2 regions of the Sporosarcina sp. P29 genome follow, and region 2 is predicted to be linked to the other one. Evidence: a T-box and tRNA genes for the amino acid it is inferred to sense, from the RefSeq annotation. Region 2 holds a T-box; the other holds one or more tRNA genes.

Region 1 (4,440 bases), on a different contig from region 2:
TTAGTCCTTTTACATTGATCGGCGCAAGTGTAACGTTTTGCAACGCCGTCAGGAAAGGATAGAGATTAAAGCTTTGGAAAACGAATCCGATTTCAGAACGCGCTTTATTAATATTCACTTTTTTATCGTGGATGGAAACGCCGTCTACTACTATTTCTCCGTCATCGATCGGCTCGAGCGCATTGATCGTGCGAATTAGTGTAGACTTTCCTGCTCCACTTGGGCCTATAATGGCCACTACGTTTGATTTAGGTACTTCAAGCGAGACATCCGTCAGCACTTGGTTCATACCGAATGTTTTATTCACATGTTTTATGGAAATCATATCTGGCACTCCTTCACATCAAGCTTCATGAATTTTCTCTCGCTAATAACTTTTGTTCGATCGCACGAATGATCATGGATAACGTGAACGTCATGGCAAAGTAAACGAAACCTATGAAAGTCCATACTTCAATGGAACGCATACTAGTGGCAACGAGGTTCTTCGCATTCAACGTCAATTCCGTTGCACCGATGACCGAGATCAAAGATGAATCTTTAATTAGCATGATGAATTGTGAAGCAAGTGGCGGTAGAACTCGTCGGAATGCTTGTGGCAAGACGATCAAGCGCATTGCCTGCCAGTAGGTCATACCTGACGAACGGGCCGCTTCCATCTGCCCTCTTGGCACACCTTGTATTCCTGAACGAACGATTTCTGCAATGAATGCTGCGGTAAAGACAGCTAGACCAATAATCGATGCCCAATAGGAACCGAGTTTCAAAAATTGACCAAGTACAAAGAAAATCCAAATCAATAGTACTAGCAACGGTACACCGCGCATGACTTCTACATAGGCTGAGGAAAGAATACGGATAAATCCATTGCGGGAAATCCGGCCCATTCCGATGATAATACCGAGCGGAATAGCCAGCAATAATGCGATTGCTGAAATTTCGAGTGTTTTCAGCGCCCCTTGAATAAAGATATCCATATTTTGCGATATTACACTGAAGTCATATTCATAGCCACCCATATTATTCGCCCGAAACCTTATCTAGCCAGTCGCTTTCCTCAAACCAGCGACTTCTTGATTCCAATTCTTCCGGGCTATCCACATAGCTATGCAAGAACGAGTTCAACCATTGAATCGTTTCAAAATCATTTTTCTTCACTGCAATCCCTAGGTTTTCTGCGGACAACAAACCTTCGAGCTGGTGAACTTCCCCTTCATGCTCTAAGCGCCATACCGCAACAGCAGGTTCATCATAAACGACTGCATCCGCTTGACCTGAACCCATTGTTGTAGCTGCCAACGGGAAATCTTCATAATCTACAACTTCCGCATTTTTGAACTGTGACTTCGCAAGCAACGCGCCCGTAGTTCCGATACCTACAGCAATTTTATTGCCCTTGACGTCAAGTTCTTCCCATGACTTGATCCCTTTGCTCGCAGTCGGTACCATGATTGCCTGACCTGTTTTATAGTAAGGATTGGACATGCTAATGGACAGTGCACGGTCTCCACGGATCGTCATACCTGCGATGACCATATCCACTTCACCTATTTGCAAAGCTGGTCCTAATCCATCAAATGCGAATTGCTTAAATTCTACTTCCGTATCTAACGCTTCGCCTACCGCGTTGGCTAGATCGATATCGTAGCCGACAAACCCGCCTTCAATACTTTTCATTTCAAAAGGGAAATAACCTGGTGCAATTCCAACTACTAATTTTTTGTTGTCTTTAATATTCTTCAACGTGGATTTCTCTGTTGACCCTGCTCCTCCGTCGTTACTACTACATCCCGCAACGACCAATACTAGGATTAGTAATAGTGCTGTAAACATCTTCTTCATACATTTCCCCTTCTCTCTCTTCACCAGTATAAATATTCTAAATTAATACAATTATAAGATACTGACTAACAACTGTCTACAAGTATATGTATACGTTTGCTTGCATACTACATATATTGGACAAGATCTTATAATGGTTACTTCCTATATCATTTAATATACGTTATAATGAATAATTATACAATAGTAAATAGTTTCATTCTGCATGGTAAAGGGGAATATAGTAAGAAATAGTATCCTTTCGAATAAGAAAAGCGACAGTTCTTAGAGATTTCTCTCAAGAACTGCCGCTACTATCTTTATGGAGCATAGGGGGCTCGAACCCCTGACCTTTGCACTGCCAGCGCAACGCTCTCCCAGCTGAGCTAATGCCCCTCATATCTGATACAATATAGAGTATATCAACTGTTCGTTTAAAAGACAATAGGCAAGAAAGGTGGTTAACGTCATGCAACATGAAGAAAAGGAGTTGTCTGAAATTGTATCTCTGTGTGACTCCAAGGGGCTTCTGAATCCTGAATCAATAGGATACGCACGCAGCCCTTTAGTGAGAAGCAATCTAAGAGGACAGTTTATGAAAAAGAAGCGTTGGAATAATTGGTGCATTTACGGGGAAGACGTTTTATTGACTGCCTCGATTGTACACTTGGATCATAAAGTTATTTGTCTAGTTTACATACTCAACTATGAAACACAGCGATTCTATGAAAAACATGTAACCCTACCTTTTGGAAGACGTATAAAAATGCCTGAAGAGGCACTCGAAAGTATTAAGTTTGTGCATGACGATATTACGATTCAACTCGTCCACATGCAAGGTGAAACGCATTTATCCGTTATCATTCCTGATTTCGATAATGAAGTCTTGCATGCCGATTTGCATATTATTCATCCCGAGAAAGATGAATCTTTGAATGTGGTCATCCCGAAAAGTCGAGACTCATTCCATTTCACCTCCAAACACTCTATTATGCCAACTGGCGGATATGTACGAGTTGGTGATCGACGCTATGATTTCAATCCGTATTATAGTTTCGCGGTCCACGATTATGGTCGTGGTGTGTGGCATGCCCGAACGAATTGGGACTGGGCAATGGCCTCTCAACGTACAAGCGGTAAACGCGTCGGTTTAAATTTTGGTGGTAGTTGGACAGATGGTACAGGGCTAACGGAAAATGCTGTCTTTGTGGAAGGCACGATGCATAAATTTCATGAGGATGTAGTATTTAAAAGCAATAAAGCAGACCCGAAAAGTGCTTGGAAGATCCAAACGAAGTTTTCAGATGATATCCAATTGACGTTTAAACCATTCTTCCAATGCCCAACGCTTGATCACTATCTCGTCAGGAAAATGTCAATTACCCAACATGTCGGCTATTATCACGGAAGAGTTCGACTACCAAGCGGACAAGTCTTACCGATTCGACAGATGCTCGGTTCGATCTTAGAGCGCAAGTATCACTAATTACCCTTCTCTCCTACCTACAAAGAGATCTGCTTTTTTGTTTAAGTTTACTGTTTTAAGGTGATAATACAAGTAGTATACACTTTAGAAAGGGTGGCGCTTATGTCAGTAATGCGAATATTATCTATTGCAGGAGTTTCATCTATTTTACTTCTCGGAGGTTGCGGGTCAAAAGACAAGGCACCGGACAATGATGCTGCGGTTAGCATTGAAGACGAGGGTGAAGGCAGTACAATGAACACGGGTGACGGGTACGGTTTCACGGATTTCGATTTAACGATCAAGAAAGACGGCAAGAAAATTGAAACGGATTATGAGGATGTAAAGCCTGACGATGCAGAGTATCTCAACGAGTTCCAGGAAGTGGATCTCGAAGGTAATGAAGCGATTGACGATATGCATAAGATGTTTATGGAGATTTTGATTGATAGTGGAACGACTAAAGATGAAGCGATTGATCGCATTTTACAATGGTACGGTCTTGATGGGTATGACGAGTTTAAGTTGGATGTAGAGTTTGCAGATGACAAAACTCTTCATATTGATGAGAAGAAGTAATAGCTGTTACAAAATGTACAATAAAGCGAACCGCTAATTCATATATGAATTAGCGGTTTTTTGCATGTCTTTTTAATAATGGCTTAGTGTAAATAAAGTAAGTTGTACTAACCGAGTTAATTTGTAAGTCCTACGATCCCACTACTAATTGACAGTTGGGATTCGAACCCGTTGATCTGCGTTGCAGCCGGACGCGTTCCGGAGGGCGGGCGGTGAACCACACTCCTCGCTTCGCTCGCTAGGTGTTTCACCTGTCCCACTGATCCTCCCGGAGTCGCCGGCTTCCACTCCGATCAACTAAGCGACTACGAATAACCATGTTCCACAATCGCCCCCGTTTGCATAATATCACTGCTTGTTTGGAAAAAACTTATTGCCGATCATGCCACCAATCATAGCTAATAAACCGACAACGATAATCTTTATTATAGTATTGATATTGGGGATTAAATACTCAATAAAAAGCATTACTACCAATACAAATGCACCTGTAAATAAAGCCATGCCTATACTTCCTCTTCTCAATAATAACGCCCCCGTGTAGATTAATATGGCCCGATTACCGAAGATGAATG
Region 2 (4,440 bases):
CTAAGGTCAATAAAATTCTTGAAAATGAAGTCGCAGAACAATTTCCTGCTTCTGAAATTAGAAAAGCTATTGGTGAAATAGAGGAACGTTTGGAAGTGCAGTATGCCGAAACGCAAGTCGAGGCAATAGAACGAGCCCTTCATTCTTCATTGCTCGTTTTAACAGGTGGACCAGGAACAGGGAAAACAACCGTCATAAGAGGCTTAGTTGAGGCGTATGCAGAGCTGCATGGCATCTCACTTGACCTCGAAGAGTATGCACGTAAAAAAGAACCGTTTCCGATCATTTTGGCAGCCCCTACCGGACGCGCGGCGAAGCGCATGTCCGAATCAACCGGATTACCTGCTATGACGATCCATCGTCTACTCGGATTTACGGGTCAGGACGCGGAAGAAGAGATGGAGCGGGAAGTAGATGGAAATCTCATCATCATTGATGAAACTTCCATGGTCGATACGTGGCTCATGCATCAGCTGTTAAAAGCTGTTCGCAACGATGCACAGTTATTATTCGTTGGGGACCAAGACCAACTACCTTCTGTAGGACCTGGACAAGTGTTACATGATTTCATGCAGTCAGGAAAAATTCCGGTTGTTGAACTGACCGATATTTTCCGACAAAGTGAAGGCTCAACCATCATCGAAATGGCCCATATGATCAAGCAAAAAGAATGGACGATGGATGTCACGAAGAAGACGTCGGATCGCTCATTTATTAGAGCGTCAAGTGATCAAATTTTGCCTGCGGTCAAACAAATTATCCAAAACGCCACATCCAAAGGGCATTCCATTAAAGACATTCAAGTGTTGGCACCGATGTACAAAGGTCCAGCAGGCATAGATGGTTTGAATAAAATGATACAAGAAGTGACGAATCCACCTGCAGAGGGTAGAAAAGAAATGGTCTTCGGTGAAACGACGTATCGCATCGGAGATAAAGTGCTGCAACTCGTCAACCAACCGGAAAGCAACGTCTTTAACGGGGATATGGGGGAAGTCGTTGCCATAATGTTAGCGAAAGAAACTACGGACAAAAAAGCGATCATGGTGGTCTCCTATGACGGCAATGAAGTGCAGTACGAGCGAAGTGATTTAAATCAGTTAACACTTGCGTATTGTTGTTCGATCCATAAATCCCAAGGTAGTGAATTTCCGATTGTCGTCATGCCAATTGTCAGAAGTCAGCGTAAAATGTTGCGTCGTAATCTGCTTTATACAGGGATTACGCGTGCGAAGAACTTCTTAATCCTGTGCGGTGAAGCAGAAGAATTTAAAGCGGGTATTGCGCGCACCGACGAAACTGAGCGGCAGACGACGTTACAAGAACGCATAACTGGGGAAACACAAGAAGCTCAGACACTACAAACGGTGGAAACTATCTCACTCGGTGCAGCACCAGTAAAAGTGACGGTTGAACCACAAGACATGTCGCAAGCGAAGCTAACGATGGACAATTTTACTGCAATTGATCCGCTTATTGGCATGAACAATGTGTCACCATTCGACTTTCTTGAAGTGACTGATTGACAAAGCGAGAGAACTTTCCTATAATTCGTTTAGAAATAATGAAAAACGTTGAAGGAACAAGTACCTGTTTATTCTGTGTCATAGAAAAGAGCTTCTTGGCTGAAAAAGCTCTCTCAGATTTACAGCGAACGCTATTCCGAAGTTGCAGGCTAATCCCTGCCGTCTTGCCGCGTTAAGGCAACTCGAGATACCGCGTCATGCGGTAATTAGGGTGGTACCGCGATCAATGAAACCTTCGCCCCTTTATACAAGGGGTGGAGTTTTTTTAATTTTAGGAGGAGCAAAACGATGAGAAAACTTACGGCATCTGAAATTCGCCAAATGTTTTTAGACTATTTTCAAGAGTACGGGCATAATGTAGAACCATCAGCTGCATTAGTGCCAGTTGATGACGCATCACTGCTATGGATCAACAGTGGAGTTGCTACATTGAAGAAATACTTTGATGGACGAGTGATTCCTGAAAACCCGCGGATTGCTAATGCACAAAAATCGATCCGCACAAACGATATTGAAAATGTCGGCTATACAGCACGTCATCATACGTTCTTTGAAATGCTCGGCAACTTTTCTATTGGTGATTATTTCAAAGAAGAAGCCATTATTCGTGCGTGGGATTTCCTGACAAATGAACAATGGATCGGTTTTGATCCGGAACGCTTGTCAGTTACCATCCATCCGGAAGATGAAGAAGCGTACGCAATCTGGAAAGATCAGATTGGTATTCCGGTAGAACGTATTATTCGTCTCGAAGGGAACTTCTGGGATATCGGTGAAGGTCCAAGTGGTCCGAACTCCGAAATCTTCTACGATCGCGGACCAAGTTACGGTGACGATTTCTCAGATCCTGAATTATATCCAGGTGGAGAAAACGAACGCTATTTGGAAATCTGGAACTTAGTATTCTCTGAGTTCAATCACAATCCTGATCACACGTATACACCGCTTCCGAAGAAAAACATTGATACAGGAATGGGTCTTGAGCGCATGGCATCAGTTATCCAAGACGTGCCTACGAACTTCGATACGGACTTGTTCTTACCGATCATTGAAGCGGTAGAAAATGTCTCAGGCAGAAAGTACGGAGAAACGACTCAAGCAGACACAGCGTTTAAAGTAATTTCGGATCATATTCGCACAGTAGCATTCGCTATTGGAGACGGAGCACTTCCTTCCAATGAAGGCCGTGGCTATGTTCTGCGCCGTCTATTAAGAAGAGCAGTTCGTTTTGCGAAACAACTAGGCATTGATAAGCCGTTTATGTACATGCTAGTGCCAATTGTTGGGGATATCATGAAAGACTTCTACCCTGAAGTTCATGATAAACAAGCCTTCATTATGAAAGTCGTGAAAAACGAAGAAGATCGTTTCCACGAAACCTTGCATGACGGTATGGCGATTCTTACAACGATCATTGAAAAGGCAAAAGCTTCAGGCTTGCCAATCGTTTCAGGCAGCGACGCGTTCAAACTCTATGACACATACGGATTCCCGTTTGAACTAACAGAGGAATTCGCTCTCGAAGAAGATGTGGCAGTCGATCGTATCGGGTTTGACGAAGAAATGGCTGCACAACGAAATCGTGCACGTGCTGCGCGCGCAACATCGGACTCTATGCATGTTCAATCCGGTATCCTTGGTGAAGTACATGAAGCGAGTGAATTCATTGGCTATGGCCAACTAGAAACCACTGCAATCGTCAGTGTCCTTATTCAAGATGGACAACGTATCGCACATGCATCTGAAGGAGAAACAGTACAAATCATTTTGGATCAAACTCCGTTCTATGCAGAAAGTGGCGGTCAAGTGGCTGATAAAGGAACGATCTCAAACGAATCGTTCACAGCGGAAGTTCGCGACGTCAAAAAAGCGCCTAATGGACAAAACTTACATACGGTCTTCATCAGTTCAGGTGAATTGAATGAAGGCGTATCCGTTAGTGCAAAAGTGGACGGGTTCTCACGCAATCTAACAGTCAAGAACCATACGGCTACACACTTATTGCACCGCGCATTGAAAGATGTTCTCGGTGAACATGTCAATCAAGCAGGTTCATATGTTGGTCCGGATCGTCTTCGTTTTGACTTCTCCCATTTTGGACAAGTCACAAAAGAAGAACTCGAGCGTATCGAATTCCAGGTCAATGAACAAATTTGGGCAGGTACTCCTGTCAATACCATCATTTCACCGATAGCAGAAGCAAAAGAAATGGGTGCGATGGCATTGTTCGGTGAAAAGTATGGCGACATTGTTCGTGTTGTCAAAGTCGGTGACTACTCAGTTGAGCTATGTGGAGGATGTCATGTTCGTAACACGTCAGACATCAACGTATTCAAAATCGTTTCTGAAGGCGGCATTGGAGCAGGCACACGACGTATTGAGGCTTTCACAGGTGGACAAGCATTCCGTTCATTTAAAGAAGATCAAGCGGTCATCGATCAAGTAGCAGCAACTGCAAAAGCTACACCGAAAACAGTCATCACGAAAGTCGAGTCGATTCTTGCTGACTTTAAAGAACTTCAACGTGAAAATGAATCACTGCAAGCGAAGATGGGCAACAGCCAATTGGCGAGTGTCCTGGAAACAGCTCAGCAGATCGAAGATATTACAGTCATTTCTGCAAATGTAGAAGTGAAAGACAATAACGGTTTACGTCAATTGATTGATGAAATGAAACAAAAAACTTCCAAAGGCGTCATTGTACTTGGTACAGTAACAGATGGGAAAGTTATGCTGGCCGCTGGCGTTACCGATGATTTAAAAGGTGGTAACTACCACGCAGGTAAAATCGTCAATCATGTTGCGTCACTTTGTGGCGGAAAAGGCGGCGGACGTCCGGACATGGCGATGGCCGGGGCGAAAGATGCGTCAAAACTTGATGATGCGCTTCAATCCGTGTATGATTATGTAAAAT

Evidence for each region. The T-box of region 2 lies ahead of alaS (alanine--tRNA ligase). A T-box ahead of a tRNA ligase gene usually reads a tRNA of that ligase, here a tRNA-Ala.
Region 1: it has a tRNA-Ala gene. The T-box ahead of alaS (alanine--tRNA ligase) is inferred to sense a tRNA for this amino acid. The anticodon was not compared.

What each region holds. Positions count from the first base shown of each region.
Region 1 covers NZ_PDYX01000027.1:23,076-27,515, forward strand. Annotated here, with positions in the region: gene CSV68_RS15170 (amino acid ABC transporter ATP-binding protein) at 1-325, opposite strand, end outside; gene CSV68_RS15175 (amino acid ABC transporter permease) at 351-1,019, opposite strand; gene CSV68_RS15180 (transporter substrate-binding domain-containing protein) at 1,021-1,842, opposite strand; tRNA gene CSV68_RS15185 (tRNA-Ala) at 2,145-2,217, opposite strand; gene CSV68_RS15190 (DUF2804 domain-containing protein) at 2,291-3,307, shown strand; gene CSV68_RS15195 (YusW family protein) at 3,410-3,865, shown strand; gene CSV68_RS17365 (hypothetical protein) at 4,214-4,369, opposite strand.
Region 2 covers NZ_PDYX01000002.1:209,987-214,426, reverse strand. Annotated here, with positions in the region: gene recD2 (SF1B family DNA helicase RecD2) at 1-1,526, shown strand, start outside; T-box leader at 1,566-1,772, shown strand; gene alaS (alanine--tRNA ligase) at 1,815-4,440, shown strand, end outside.